2 regions of the Leuconostoc sp. XM4 genome follow, and region 2 is predicted to be linked to the other one. Evidence: riboswitches for the same ligand, from Rfam matches in the RefSeq annotation. Region 2 holds a riboswitch; the other holds the start of a gene.
What was found. A riboswitch is a leader RNA that binds a small molecule or an ion and turns the genes downstream of it on or off. The one in region 2 is predicted to bind thiamine pyrophosphate.
Positions count from the first base shown of each region.

Region 1 (7,951 bases), 220 kb from region 2:
CCAAAAGTTAACTTGTTTTTCGGTAATACTTGCGAGGATAATCCATACGATGCGCCATAGAAGCTTCCTTCACCAATACCCACCATTGCTCTAGTAATTAAGAATAGTCCAATAGTTGTGACTAATCCAGAAAATAAGGTCATCACACCAAAAAATATGAAACCAAGTCCAATAATCCATTTTTTACTAAAGTAGTCTGCTAAGGTAGAAAAAGGCATTTGCACGATGGTATACGTTAAGAAAAACAAGGACGAAATCAAACCCAGTTGGCTATGATTCAAGCCAAATTCTGACTGAATAGCTGGCATAACAGGATTTAATATTGTACGGTCTGCATATATGAATATCCAACCAAAAAAATTTAATAAAATAATAGTGACCCAACTATTATGCCGTTTATTTATTGGGTCTATCGTATTTTCCATGTGACTTCCTTTTTGAATTCATCCTAAGCAGGATTACTTACTCCTGTTAGTGTTGAAGACGGTGAAGCAGATCCATCTAATACCCGGCCAGGTTTTGCTAAATAAGCTTTACGCCCGGCATTGATTGCTAATTTGAATGCTTCAGCCATCAAAGGAATATTTCCAGCAGTTGCCATTGCTGTGTTGGCCATAATGGCATCTGCCCCCATCTCCATAGCTTCAGCAGCTTGACTAGGTTTTCCGATACCCGCATCAATTATAATTGGCAAGTCAATCTCATTAATAAGAATTTGAATCAAATCTTTATTGGACAGGCCCTTGTTGGTTCCAATTGGTGCTCCTAGTGGCATAATTGCTGCCGCTCCCGCATCGGTTAATTGTTTGGCTATGTTTAAGTCGGGCAACATATAAGGCATTACAATAAAGCCTTCTTTGGCCAGAACTTCTGTTGCTTTTAATGTTTCGTAATTATCAGGCATTAAGTATTTTTTATCAGGAATTACTTCTAATTTAATAAAGTCACTACCACTTAATTCACGGGCAATACGGGCAATTCGGATAGTTTCTTCAGCATTTGTGCAGCCTGAAGTATTAGGTAAAATAGTGACATTCTCAGGAATATAGTTTAAAATATTTTCCTTGGCGTCATTGGAACGTCTCAATGCCATTGTTATTATCTGAGCATCAGCATTTTTTACTGCTGAATCAATTAATTCATAGGAATATTTACCGGATCCTAAAATGAATCTTGAAGTGAATGTATGACCACCAATGGTCAAGGTATCAGTATTTTCTTTCATTACTATCAGTTTCTCCTAAATTTATAAAGCCACTTTACCGAGTATTAGCTGTAAAATGACATTTGCTTGATGACCAGCGCACACAAGCACTCTTGGTGCCATCAATCCTTCTACTCCAGCACTAATGTTATCCCCACAGATGTATACATTTTCGCTCTGTTGTCTCGTTTTAATATTATTTGGACTATGAATTCCAGCTAACCCGTTGCCCATAACAAGCGGTTTATTTGGAAAAATTTCACGAGAACTACCTAATAGGACTGCTTTACTATGCGGGTCATCAAATGCTTCACATATGATATCACTATCACCAAATAGAGCTTCAACATTTTGCGACGTGACTCTTTCTTGAATTGTTGAAATTGTAATAAATGGATTGAACTCTAATATATTTTGTTTTAGCGCAATCACCTTTGGTACATTAATTTGACTCAATTTAAATTGCTGTCGATTCAGGTTACTCAACTCAACAGCATCAAAATCAATCAAAGTCAAATGCCCTACTCCTGCACGCGCTAATGCGATGGCAATATTAGAGCCAAGTCCACCGGCACCTGCAATAGTCACATGAGCCTGTGCAAGTTTTTCTGACGTTCCTGGCACATTGCGTTGTTTCATATCTTCATATACTTCTTGAACGCTGTAACCATCAATATTAATTTTGTGCATAAGACTTCCTTTAACCTCCGCCTACAAATGAAATAATTTCAATTTGATCATCATTATGAATAAAAGTATCTACAAAACGTTCACGTTGTAAAATCTTACCGTTGTGTTCAACTACAATGTTTTCTAAAGCAGCATTTTTGTCATTGAGCAGTTGTGCAATTGTCTTTCCAACGTACTGATTCTCTACAGAGCCATTTATCTTAAGCATTACCTAGGACCACCTTTCTCTAGTTTTTAAAGTACTTGGTCAAGTGCTTTAATCGTGTCGGATACTTTGTCCGCTATATTTTCGGCACACATAATTTCGCTAACCATCGCCACACCATTGACTTCAGTATTTTTAAAGTTGTGAATTGTATGTTCCTTGATACCACCAATTGCAATGACTGGTATGGAGACAGTTCGTGTAATCTCCTTTAAAGTTTCGATTGACGTAGGTTTTGTGATTACCTTGGTCTTAGTTGGATAAATAGCGCCAACTCCTAAATAATCTGCCCCCTCTAGTTCGGCCTGTGTGGCTCTCATGACACTTTTAGCAGACACACCCAAAATTTTTTCTGGACCAATTAAACGTCTTGCGACTGATATCGGTAAGTCATTATCGCCAATATGGACACCAGCAGCATCAACTGCTTGACAGATATCTATTCTGTCATCAATAATCAATGGAATTCTGAATCTGTCAGTAATTTCTTTCACTTTCGTTGCCAGTTCAAAATACTTATGCGTGGTAACCTCCTTTTCTCTTAGCTGAACGAGTGTGACACCGTTCTGACATGCTTTTTCAATTCGACCTAAAAACTCTTCATCAGAATAATCGTATCGATTTGTGACTAAATATAGCTTTAGCACCTTAGTTATATTTACATCCATGGGCTCCTTTTCGTAAACCTCCTGATAATATATTTTTGAAATTTTTCAATACACTGAACCTTTTTAAATTTTTCAAATAAAAAAGCTGTTTTTTTGCGCAAATGGGTACGCAAAAAAACAGCTTAATAAAAAATCTATTAATCACATCTTCCTACGCAGATTTTAATCCGATCAGGTTCAATGGGTATTTCTCAGCCCTCGCGGGCACCCCAGACATACATATATAATTTCATAAATACTATAACATTTATTTTTTGTAAACACAAGAAATAATTGCCTAGTAAATCAAAGTAAACAAAAAACGCTACCTCCGGAGAGATAGCGGGTAGGTAGATAGATACTACCCAGTTGGTCTTAACTAATATAACACATTATTGCCAAGCTTGCAATAATTCATTAATTGTCAGCTGCCCAGGAGCACTTCCTTGTGTACCATCAAGTACTGCAAAGGTCATTTCTGACCCATATTCATATCCCTCGATACGGCTACGTTTACCTATCTCTCCCATGCTCATCGTGATTAATGGTTGCGAAATATTGACGTTCTTAGTTGTTTGCAATAGGTAATCAACGTCTTTTTCGGATTCAGGCATGACAGCCAATTTGATAATATCTGCTGAAGTATCAGCCATATCACTGATTAAAGCTGGCAAATTTTTAGGGGTAGATTCAAAATCGTGGTATGACAGTAATACTGGAACATTGGCTTTATTCGCTGCGTCCATAATACTTTGTCGTAGCGGCTCATCTAATGTATATTCAACATCAACAGCTGCAAACGGAAACCCCGAGTGTAAAGCAGTAATCATAAAAGTGGCATACTCGGTTGGGCCCATTTCACCACGGCCACCTTGTGTAACCGTACGATATGTTAACAACACCGGAAAACCACCAATACTATTAAACACCGTACCAGTTAACTCTTTAATAATTTGAACATTTATTTGTGGCCAATTAGCCATGAATTCTTGCTTGGCATTATCAATTTCTGACAACATTTTCGCTTCTGTCATGGCAGAAACGTCTTTTTGCGCCAATTCACTTTGTGCCCCATCCTTAACTTGTTGCCACATAACCGCCTGACTAAAGTCATCTGCGATGTAATCTGCCCGCCATTCAACAATGTCTGGATTTTGTTGTTGTAGTTTTTGAGCGAACGGACTAATTTTGTCCGTAGGTCCTAAAGTTAGGGGGACTGCTATAATCGGTTTATTCGTACTGCTAGGTATGTTTAATAGTTCTCTTAATGTCATAGGACTCTATAGACGATCCAAACCATCTGAGGCTTTAATTGTTGCCTAATTTGGTATTTTCCGTCACTACTTTCAGGTAATTTTTTGAATTGTTCTTCAGAAACAATTGTAAACCGATTTTGTTCTTTTATAAAGCTCTGTAATGCAACAATTTTACTTGGTGCAAACATCACTGACGGCCCCCAAGCATTATCTAAATTCACAGAGGTTAAATATCTTTTCATTAAGCCTTCTGTGGCCGCATGGACTATTGCTACATTTCGCTCAAATTGGGTATTTTCAATCACACTCATCGTCATTAAGGGTAGCGAAAATGTTTGTTCAATTGCAAGCTGTGACCAATTTAAATAATTAAAGTCGGCCCAATTCAAATCTGGTTCCTGATTAGACTTAAATGCAACTGGTAAAATTATTTTATCCCCTTTATAGTCACTTAGATGTAATAAAACTTCTTCAAAACTATTGTGCAAAATTAGGGTTTCGTCCGTTAAATAATATTGTGCTGCCTGTTCAGAATCTGTGCCACTTGGTCCTAATGTGTGAAGTTTCATAAATCACCTATTTAATTGCCTATTCTCTTTGTCAATGGCAGCCTGCATCAAAATGGTCATAATACCATCAATCATGTCATCTGTGATATCTACAGAAGTACTAAAATCTGATTTCAATTCCTTACGTAACTTTAACATACGATCCTGTTGAATCGTTGGTATACCAAATTTTTCTTTATAACGAGCCACTGCTTCAACAATCTGAAAACGTTCCGAAATAATTTTAAAAATTTGACGATCAAATGCATCTATCTGTGAACGCAATTGTAGTAGTGCTAGTTCATCCTCATTAGCGCTAAATAAGGCAATAATCTCAGCTGCAATACGCGCCGGTGTTTTACCAACTGTTTCTACGGTGAAATTGGCAACTTCTTCGTACTTTGGGTCACGTTCCTGCCATAATGCAAAGAATTCCGCCGTCGATTTTTCTTGAAGTAACGGGCGCTGTCCTTCAAGAATTAAGCGGCCAATAGTACTTTCTAAATTGCCATGTAAATAAATAATTGTCGCTGGAGAATGGCGCAGAATTTCTAAGTTTTCTGGTCGTTCCACTACACCCCCGCCCGTGGCAACAACACCATCAAATGTTTGCACATTATTTAAAACTTTGGTTTCTAACTCACGGAAGCCGGCTTCGCCACGTTCTTCAAAAATTTCTGCGATTGATTTACCGGCAGCACGTTCAATTTCAGAATCAATATCTACGAACTTTGAATGATGTTGCCGAGCAATTTCCTTACCCACAGTCGTTTTCCCAGCACCCATAAACCCAATAAGCATTAATGTATCTGGTTCTTTAATCATAATTTTCTCACTTTAACAATAAATTTTTTCTTGACTCCTGTGCTGACGAAATTAAAGTCATCAAAGTTGATGCATCATTATCTTCAATTGCTTGAGAAAATAATTGTAATTGCTCGATTATCAAGGACTGACTAGTTAATATTGCTTCTTTGTTGCTTAACAATACATCAGTCCATAACTTTGGATCACTTTCCGCTATGCGTGTCATATCTTTGAAGCCACCAGCAACATACTGTCCAAATGTCGTTGAATCGCCCAGCTGGTTAGTGGCAGTATTCATTAATGCAAAAGACATAATATGCGGTATATCACTAATTACAGCCATCAGCTCATCGTGTTTCTTGACTGAAATTGGCATAAATTTAGCGGCAATCGGTTCAAGAATTTCCTGCAACCTACGAGCATTAGAAATTGAACTTGGAATTAAGAAATAAGGCACATCTTGATACAGTTTTTCATTTGCCCACTCAACACCGCTCCGATGAGTACCGGCCATAGCATGCCCACCAACGAAATGAATATTTTTTGGTGTCAAAACTGCTTCAGCCACATCCATAATATCTCGTTTTGTCGATCCTGTATCCGTAACGATTACCTCTTTTTTTAGAGATAGTTGAGATAATGAACGAATCATTTCTTCGATATAAGTTACTGGTGTGGCCAAGATAATAACATCAGCATGAGATGCAACATTTACTAAATTAGAAGCTGCCTCAAAAACAATACCATGATCTTTTGCATAGCTGAGCGACTTTTCATTAATATCAACACCTATTACTTGGTTTTTTGGCTCTTTGTTTAAAATTTTGGCTAACGATGCCCCCATTTCGCCAAGACCCACAACAACGATATTTTTCATAACCATTCTCTCTTAATTGAGGACACATCTTCTACAAATCCAGGATACGACACACTCATAGCTTCTTCACCGGTTAATACTACATCCCCTTCAGTAATGAGAGAAGCAATCACGTTCATCATACCAATGCGATGATCCCCATGTGAGTCAAGTAGTGTTGAGCCATTTGACGTGTGCAAGAGCGTTCCACCATGAATAACCATACCATCTGGCTTCTCATCAATATCAGCGCCCAATTTAGTTAGCTCACTAATGACTGTCGAAATTCTGTCAGTTTCTTTTACACGTAATTCCTCTGCACCACTTATAATCGTGTCTCCCACAGCTTGTGTAGCAGCTAGAGCAAGAATGGGCAGTTCATCAACTGCACCAGGAATATCCTCAGCAGTAATTGCAATACCGTGTAAAGTTTGTGCTTTGACCGTGATATCAGCCAACGGTTCTCCATCAGATGCAATCGGTTTCTGAGTAATTTCTGCACCCATCCGTTCAAGCAATTTAATCACACCATCACGCGTTGGATTGACACCGACCTTTTTAATGGTAATTTCCGAGTTTGGTGTAATTAAACCAGCCACCATGAAAAATGCAGCACTTGAGATATCCGATGGTACTAAAACATGCTGACCGCTTAGTTTTGACTGCTTTTTAACAGTAATTACACCGTTATCTGTTTTAATTTGCCCACCAAACTGACGGAGCATGCGCTCTGTATGATCTCTTGATGGTAGATCTTCGATAATCGTTGTTTCACCCTCAGCTTGTATGCCCGCTAGTAAAATAGCACTTTTGACCTGCGCTGATGCTACCGGCATATGATAAGTAATACCATTTAGTCCAGTATTGGCCTTAATTACAGCTGGTAAGAACTCGTCATTAGATAATTCAAATTGCGCATTCATCATTGACAACGGGTCGGCAACACGACGCAATGGTCGCTTGCTCAGTGATGAATCACCAAAAATATTTAGATCAAACGGTTGCTTACTTAGCAATCCCATGAGGAGACGAGTTGAAGTTCCTGAATTGCCCATATCTAATCCAGCAGATGGTGCCTTAAAATTTGTAAGGCCTTTACCAATAACTTTAGCTTGTGATTCTGTGTGGTCAATTTCCACACCAAGCGCACGAAAAACACCCATGGTATGCATCACATCATCTGACATCAAAAAATTATCAATGACAGTTTTCCCTTCAGCTATCGCACCAAACATCAATGCTCGATGTGATATTGACTTGTCGCCAGGAACTGTTATTTCTCCATGAAGGCCATTTTTTTCTGCTTTAGTGAGTTTAATCATCTCTTTTTATCCTTTGTTCATAATATGTACTATAGCCGAAGCTATATTAAAACTTTCTTATTTCTTCACGATACACTGCCACTTGTTCTTTCATCCGTTCAATGTTATCTGCATCAAATTTATCCAAAACAGCTTTAGCTAACTCAATTGCTACCATTGCCTCAGCAATTACAGCAGCGGCAGTAACTGCAGTTGTATCTGAGCGTTCTATCGATGCACGGTGGTCTTCGTGTGTATCAATGTCAACTGACTGCATAGGACGATACAAAGTAGGAATAGGCTTAACAACACCACGAACAACAATTGCTTCTCCTGTCGTCATACCACCTTCAAAACCACCGAGATTATCAGAACCACGATAAAAGCCACGTTCTTCGTCCCAAAAAATTTCATCCATGACTTGATCGCCATACTTT
Region 1 covers NZ_CP134507.1:1,136,088-1,144,038, forward strand. The annotation lists gene RHP64_RS05750 (MFS transporter) at 1-425, opposite strand, end outside; gene RHP64_RS05755 (thiazole synthase) at 449-1,225, opposite strand; gene thiF (sulfur carrier protein ThiS adenylyltransferase ThiF) at 1,247-1,894, opposite strand; gene thiS (sulfur carrier protein ThiS) at 1,905-2,102, opposite strand; gene thiE (thiamine phosphate synthase) at 2,129-2,767, opposite strand; TPP riboswitch at 2,899-2,989, opposite strand; gene RHP64_RS05775 (type I 3-dehydroquinate dehydratase) at 3,139-4,020, opposite strand; gene RHP64_RS05780 (type 2 periplasmic-binding domain-containing protein) at 4,017-4,571, opposite strand; gene RHP64_RS05785 (shikimate kinase) at 4,575-5,375, opposite strand; gene RHP64_RS05790 (prephenate dehydrogenase) at 5,383-6,234, opposite strand; gene aroA (3-phosphoshikimate 1-carboxyvinyltransferase) at 6,231-7,535, opposite strand; gene aroC (chorismate synthase) at 7,582-7,951, opposite strand, start outside.
Region 1: linked by a shared signal. The riboswitch ahead of thiE (thiamine phosphate synthase) and the one ahead of RHP64_RS04610 (solute carrier family 23 protein) in region 2 are both predicted to bind thiamine pyrophosphate.

Region 2 (7,951 bases):
ACTTTGATGACATGACACCAGAAAATAGCCAAGTACGTAATACCTATTTAGCAGCAAGTGATTGGGGATGGCAAATTGATCCTAAGGGGCTGCGTTACGCCCTGAACTGGTTTACAGATAAATATCATTTACCATTATTTATTGTTGAGAATGGATTTGGCGCATACGATAAAGTTGAAGAAGATGGTACAATACATGATTCTTATCGCATTGCATATTTACAAGAACACATTCGGGAAATGAAGTTGGCGGTAGTTGAAGACGGCGTTGATTTGATTGGATATACACCTTGGGGATGTATTGACTTGGTTTCAGCCGGGACTGGAGAAATGGACAAACGATACGGATTTATCCATGTAGACAAAAATAACCAAAATGAGGGTTCATTGAAACGTAGCAAAAAGGATTCCTTTTATTGGTTTAAAGACGTTATCGCAACGAACGCTGAAAATATTAATTAAAAAGGAGAAACACGATGAAAAAAGCTTTAATTATTTGTGCAGCTGGTATGTCATCCTCCATGATGGCAAAAAAAACAACTGACTATTTCAAAAATAAAAATATAGATATTGAAGTGGATGCGATTACTGCTACAGAAGGAGAAGATGCTATTCGTAATAGTGATTTCGATCTATTTCTGGTCAGCCCACAGACAACAATGTATCTTGAAGGTTTTGAAAAGATTGGAGATGAGGTTGGTAAACCTGTTGTTTCTATTCCCTTTAAAGCCTATATACCCATACCAACAGGTATTGAGGGCATGGCGAACTTAGTACAGGAACATATTAGTTAGCAATTTGCATGGTAAAGGTTGTGTGAGGTGTGATGATGAGGAAAAAAGAGCGTGATTTACTAATCTATTTAGTAGATAATTCAGATCGTTTCGTAACCAGTGAAGAATTATCTACTCTTTTGTCACTGACGCCTAGAACAATTCGTAATTATATCAAAATTTTAAAAGAAACCTTAGTTTCACAAGGTGCCCTACTTGATGCAAAACCCAGTTTAGGTTATCGGTTGCACATATCTCATCCCGTTACATTTGACTTATTTTTAAATAAAAATTATGAATTATCCCAGTGGTTAATTAATGAGGACAGCAATAATATTTCGGACCGTCAAAAGTATATTTTGAACAAACTTATTATTGAAAATCAAAAATTTTTAATTGATGACTTGGCTGAAAAATTATTTGTTACAAGGACCACACTTTCAAAAGATTTATCGATCATTCGCAAAGTGTTAATGCCATATCGAATTAGTGTCGAAAGCAAAGCCAATATTGGTGTCTTCATTACGGGTTTAGAGCGCGATAAACGTCACTTTATTCTAGATTACTTTTTCAGTCATAGTGAAAATTCTATTCAACATTATATGAAAAATAAATCTTTCTTTAAGGCAATTAGTTTTGATCAAATTACGATTATTGTTCTTGATGAATGTCGAGAAGCTGGCATTCATTTAACGGACTTTACTATACAAAATATTGTTTTATACATTGCACTAAGCGTTCAACGATTGAAATGCGGCTTTGAATTACAGGCTGCTCCAGTTGACATTAATCCTGAAATCAGAAATGTTTGTGATGTTGCTAGAAAAATTTTTTCTCGTATTGAAAGTGGCTTAGCATTAAAATTTCCGGAAAGTGAAGTAGATTATTTAACCATTCAATTAATGGCACAAGGGAAAAATATTAATATACAAAATGATGGTCCCTTGCAACGGGATTTAGATATGATCTTGCAACGAATTGAATTAGAAACCGATTATCCAGTTACTAAGGATTATGCTCTCAAGAAAAATATCATTGAACATCTAAAACCCATGATAGTTCGGCTTGAGCAAGGTATTCAATTGAAAAATCCTTTGTTACAGGAAATAAAAACGAATTATTTAAGTGAGTTCATGGATACCAAGCGCTATATAAAATGGTCGCCTTATTTATCTCAGTTTGACATTAATGACGATGAAGTCGCTTATCTAGCACTTCATTTGATGGCAGCAGCAGAAAAATACAAAAATTTAAATAAACCAAGAGCCTTAATTATCTGCGCAACAGGGTATGGATCGGCACAGTTACTCAACAATCGTGTCGAAAAAGAATTTGGCATGTATTTAAACATTGTTGATATTAAAGGATATTATGAAGTTGATGACACTACTTTAAGTAATGTTAATCTCATTATCAGTGCTATTGATCTGTCAACACGTGTTTTCAAGGTTCCAGTCATACAGGTAAGTATTTTTTTAACCGAAGCAGATGTTCAAAAAATAAATGAATTTTTAGATAATGAGCAAGTCCGAAATAAATATATTGCTGTAGAGAAAAAGCAACCAATTAATAGTGTTTTAAATCATTTTGATCAATTTATTGATCAGTCAAGTTTTAAAATATGGCAGGTATCGCCTCATCGAAAGGAATTACTACAAGAGTTAACTAATATGCTGATGTCCAATGAACCTACCGAATTAAAACATGAATTTTTGGAACAAATCGATCAACGTGAACAACTGAGCTCAATCGTTTTTAGTGATACTATCGCCGTTCCACATCCTGCTATGCCGATGAGTCGAGTACCCAAAATTGCTATTGGAATTATACCAAATGGTGTCAGATGGTCTGACGAGCATCCAAACATTCAGCTAGTTTTCCTGCTATCACCATCCTATCGGAGCAATAAGGGTTTGACAGAAACGACGCAGGCAATTGTAAAATTTACAGAAAATACTGAAGAACAGGGTCGGTTGGTTGCCTCAAGAAATTTTTCAGAATTTCGGCATAATTTTCTGTTAATGATGAAAGGAGGTAAGTATATATGAAATCAGAAGACATTCAAGTTGTCGCTTTTGAAATTATTTTACACAGTGGAAATGCGCGCACAATGGTTCATAAGGCTTTTGAAGCCATGAGAGAAAAAAACTTTAAGTTATCTAACGAAAATCTAAAATTATCAAATGACGAGTTACTATTAGCTCATAAATCGCAAACAAACTTGTTACAAGAATACGCTGAGGGTAGTCATATTGATATGGAAATTATATTAGTCCATGCACAAGACCACTTAATGACAACGATGACTTTACGTGAGATGGCTATTGAAATGCAGACTCTTTATGAGGAGGTACAAGACATTGAAAAAAGGAATCAAACGAGGGCCAAAAAAGCCACAGGATAAACAGCACGGTTTAGAGGTCGCAATCGAAAAAAATCGTACGGAAATGAGCCTTAAAAGCATGCAGTTTAATCGATTCATGTTAATCCGTTATGCCACGGCATTCTTTCTGTTCGTAAACTTGTATTGGGCCATAATTATGTGGCAGACCCTAGTGGCACTAATACCTGTTGCTTTAATGTTTATCGCTTCGCTAGCAATTATTGAACAAATTAAGTTATTTGGACATCATACGAACCAACTGATTTATTCAAAAGTGTTCTTCAGATCACAGCTTATCGTGAATATCATTTTAATGGTGAGCATCCCAACATCGTTATTTACATTTTTTTACCAATTTATACAAAATACTGGTAGTAACCGCTTAGTGGTACTAATCCTGTTATTACTCAGTAGTAGCATACTTCTCATAGTTAACAAAAGGTTAGGCTTGATTGCAACAAATCACGATAAATATTACGCACGTTTGACAGCCTATCAGTCCGTTCTTAAAAATAATAAGGAGATGAAATAGTTATGGAAAATGGACCTATGTTTAACTTCCTACAAAAAGTGCTTTTGAAACCAATGACCAAAGTTTCCCAATATAGAATTGTGAGAGCTATCATGGCTGCTGGTATGGCTTCAATTCCTTTTACAATTGTGGGATCTATGATATTAGTTTTGAATATATTACCGACAGTATTTCCGTTCTTAAATGATTTTTTCGACGCAACATTCTTTAAGTTTAGCGATTTGTACATGATTGCCAACACAGCAACCATGGGTATCTTAGCCATGTATTTTAGTTTAGCAATTGGTTTTGAATTAACTCGTATTATTCAAACAGAAGATAAACTAAAAGTAGCGCCATTAAATGGTGCCTTCTTATCACTATTTGCATTCTTTATGTGCTTGCCAGAATTGGTTTTAAAAGGCGGAAAAATTGTTCTGCTAAATACTATATCCAAGGACGAGACAGTTATCAACGGATTTAGAATGACTAGCACAATCGACCGTGTTGGAACAAGTGGTATTTTCACAGCGATTATTATGGCTATTTTAGCAGTTTGGTTGTATTCATTCTGTGTGAAACATAACTGGACGATTAAAATGCCGGATGCTGTACCGGAAGGTGTATCAAGATCATTTACGGCATTGATTCCAACTTTCGTTATTGCTTTTGTTGTACTGGGTATTAATGGTTCCTTAGTGTTACTCGGTACTGACATTTTCAAAATGATTGCAATACCATTTAGCTTCGTTACAAGCATGACTAGCACCTGGCTAGGAATTATGGTGATTGAGTTCTTGATTCATGCCTTGTGGATTGTTGGTATTCATGGCGCTAACATTATTTCCGCATTTATTACGCCTATCTTCTTAGCAAATATGGTAGCAAATTCAAATGGGGCTAACATACCGTTTGCTGGAGAATTTAATAATGCCTTTGCTATCTTAGGTGGCTCTGGTGCGACACTTGGATTATGCATATTTATTACTTTACTAGCACGTTCCGAACAACTAAAAGTTTTAGGCCGAGCTTCAATCGTACCATCACTTTTTAATATTAACGAGCCGTTAATATTTGGATTACCAATTGTTTATAATCCTTATCTAGCTATTCCATTTTTCTTGGCACCAATGGCAACAGCTTCCGTTGCTTATGCAGCCATTAACTTCCATATCATTCGGCCAATTGTTATTCAAGCACCATGGCCATCCCCAGCCGGAATCGGTGCATTTATTAGTACCGTTGATTGGAAAGCAGCAGTCTTAGCAATAATCTGTGTTGTAATAGCTTTCATTATTTACTTACCATTTATCAAAATATATGATACTAAGTTGTACAATGATGAGCAGGGGAAAACACAAGTACAGCCTTAATGACGAGGCATCAAAATACTGGTCTGTGTTTAGTAACAGACTGGTATTTTTTATATACTCGACTGGCTGATTTGTGAAAGGTAAATTTCATCAGTAAGGATATCACTTAATGACAAACTTATGTGAAAAATAGAATGAATTACTTACATTTAATAGAAAATTTATGATACAATAATGCTTGTGCTAGGGGCGCCAAAATGGCTGAGAAGAACCCTTCGAACCTGAACTGATTAACATCAGCGTAGGAAAGTGCTACATTTTTTAACGTAGCATTTTTCTCTAGGTGAGAAAAATGTTTTTTTATTGCATAAAATGACTTGTTGAGAGGATTTTTTTGAAAAATGAATAATAATCACTAGGGGCGTCGCAAAGACTGAGATGATGTATATCGGTCCCTTTGAACCTGATCTAGTTAATACTAGCGTAGGAAAGTGACCAATATTTGATAACGACATGTACTGTTGTCAAAAGTGTCCTTTTTTATGTATTTAAGGGCACTTTTTTTATTGGAAAAGGAATTTAATTATGATGACACCAAAACATAATCGAATCATGGATCATGGCCTAGCTGGAATACAGCACGTGTTTGTTTCTAACGTATGGTTAGATCCAATTTATGTTGCCGCTGCCGCAGGGCTCTCACTGAACTTATCAACTAATCTTGTGAACACGATTTTTATTGTTTCAGGATTAGTCACGCTTACACAGGCAACAAAATTAGCGAAGCTGCCTATTGTTCAAGGGCCGTCAGCTGCTTTTGACGCGTTAATGATTAATGCTGGTAAAGCTGGTCAGTTAGCAACGGCGAGTGGTTCAATTTTACTGAGTGCACTCATTGTATTTTTATTGTCCGTTACAGGACTTATCAATAAACTAATCAAATTATTGACACCAGCAATTACCGGAACACTAATATTTTTGGTTGGTATTTCTTTATCTGGATTCACACTATCTGAATTCTTAGGTGGTTATCCAGGTGATAAAGGTTTCTCTTCACCAACAACACTTATTTTGTCTGTTACTACAGCAACTATTGTCATTCTATTGTCGATATTTGGTAAGGGATTTTGGAAGCGTTTTTCCTTTTTAATCGCGCTAATTGTTGGTGATATTCTAGCAGTTTCGTTAGGTGTCGTAGATTACAGCGTATTATCAACAAAATCATGGTTTGGCATGCCTCATTTATTGCCTTATGGATCGCTAAAGTTTAATTGGGTCATGTTTTTGACATTCTTTGTTGCCTATGTGGTTGCAGTGGTAGAGGCTTTAGGTGTCTATCAGGCAGCTGGCGATACTTTAAAAGAAAATATTTCACCAAGGCGCATTCAAAATGGTCTAATTGGCGAATCTGCGGGATCAATGTTTTCATCCTTGTTCGGAGCCTTTCCAACAACTGCTTTTGCGCAGAATGTAGGGATTTTAAACTTAACTGGTAATGTTTCGAGAATACCAGTAATTATTGCAGGAATTTTGTTTGTCGTACTAGGTTTTGTTCCTAAAATTGGTGCGTTTTTGGCAATAACGCCTAGTCCAGTGATTGGGGGCATATTTTTGCCCGCAGCAACAACTTTAATTCTGACTGGATTCAACATTTTGAAAAGAGCGCCTGACAACAATGAAAATAACATGATTATTGGATTGTCTATCATACTAGCGATTGCTCTGCCCAACTATGCAACCGGCTGGTCAGGTGTTACAGGTGAATTATTATCTAATAGCATATTAGTCGGTGCGTTGTCTGCCATCATCTTACAGTTTGCCTTGGTTAACTTACCACGAATGATAAAAAATATAAGAGGATCTCATGATTGAAAAATCTAAAAAAATTCAAAGCGACATTTTAACTTTCATTAATAAATACAAGGATCATCAAACAGAGCGATATGAATCGGACTTCAATCAGCTAGCTATGCGCATTTTTGCTTATCAATTTCAAAACAATTTACCATATAAAAAATTTGCCCAATTACGACATAAAAACCTCTTGACCGTAAAAAACTGGCGCGAGGTTCCGCTAATTCCGATTCAAGCGTACAAAGAATTAATTCTGTCAACCGAAGATATTAATCAAGCTGCGGATGTTTTTTATTCGAGTGGCACAACAAATATTAATCATAGAAGCAAACATTATATCTCGAATTTAAATATTTGGGAAGAATCTATGCGGGCAGGATTCAAGAAAAACGTTTTGCCTAATACGGATAAAATTAGAATACTTTCTTTGTTTCCGGGTATGGCAGATAACCCTAACTCTTCTTTATCTCGCTATATATCAACCGCTATACGAGAATTTGGTACTGAAAATAGCCATATCTTTTTTGAAAATAACCAACTAAACTATTCGGAACTAATCGTTGCTCTTCAAGAAGCAGAAAAAAATCATGAGTCCATATTACTTTTGGGTGCTTCGTTTTCTTATGTTCATCTATTGGCATACTTACAGCAACATCATCAATCCTTTAATCTGGCAAAAGAAAGCATTATTTTTGATACTGGTGGATTTAAGGGCAAGTCAAAAGAAGTGAGTATGACTGACTTATATGCTGATTTGGAGAGCACATTTAAGGTGACACGCGAACAAATTATAAATATGTACGGCATGACAGAGATTAGTTCTCAATGTTACGATCGAAATTTAATGGATCATTCAGAAAATAAAACAGTTTATTTTGATAAAATAGCACCTGCTTGGGTAAAAACTCAGGTCTTGGATACTGAAACGTTACAGCCTGTTGCACAGGGTCAACGTGGCCTATTGGCATACTATGACTTAGCTAATTGGGATTCCTGCGTATCAATTCTAACTGAAGACATTGTTATCAAAAACAATCATGGATTCACAATCATTGGTAGAGCAAAAGGATCGGTGGCTAAGGGTTGTTCCATCACCGCTGATGAGCTTTTACAACTGC
Region 2 covers NZ_CP134507.1:917,746-925,696, forward strand. The annotation lists gene RHP64_RS04580 (6-phospho-beta-glucosidase) at 1-461, shown strand, start outside; gene RHP64_RS04585 (PTS cellobiose transporter subunit IIB) at 476-793, shown strand; gene RHP64_RS04590 (BglG family transcription antiterminator) at 829-2,820, shown strand; gene RHP64_RS04595 (PTS cellobiose transporter subunit IIA) at 2,817-3,176, shown strand; gene RHP64_RS04600 (hypothetical protein) at 3,133-3,687, shown strand; gene celB (PTS cellobiose transporter subunit IIC) at 3,705-5,039, shown strand; TPP riboswitch at 5,215-5,304, shown strand; TPP riboswitch at 5,387-5,486, shown strand; gene RHP64_RS04610 (solute carrier family 23 protein) at 5,565-6,851, shown strand; gene RHP64_RS04615 (LuxE/PaaK family acyltransferase) at 6,844-7,951, shown strand, end outside.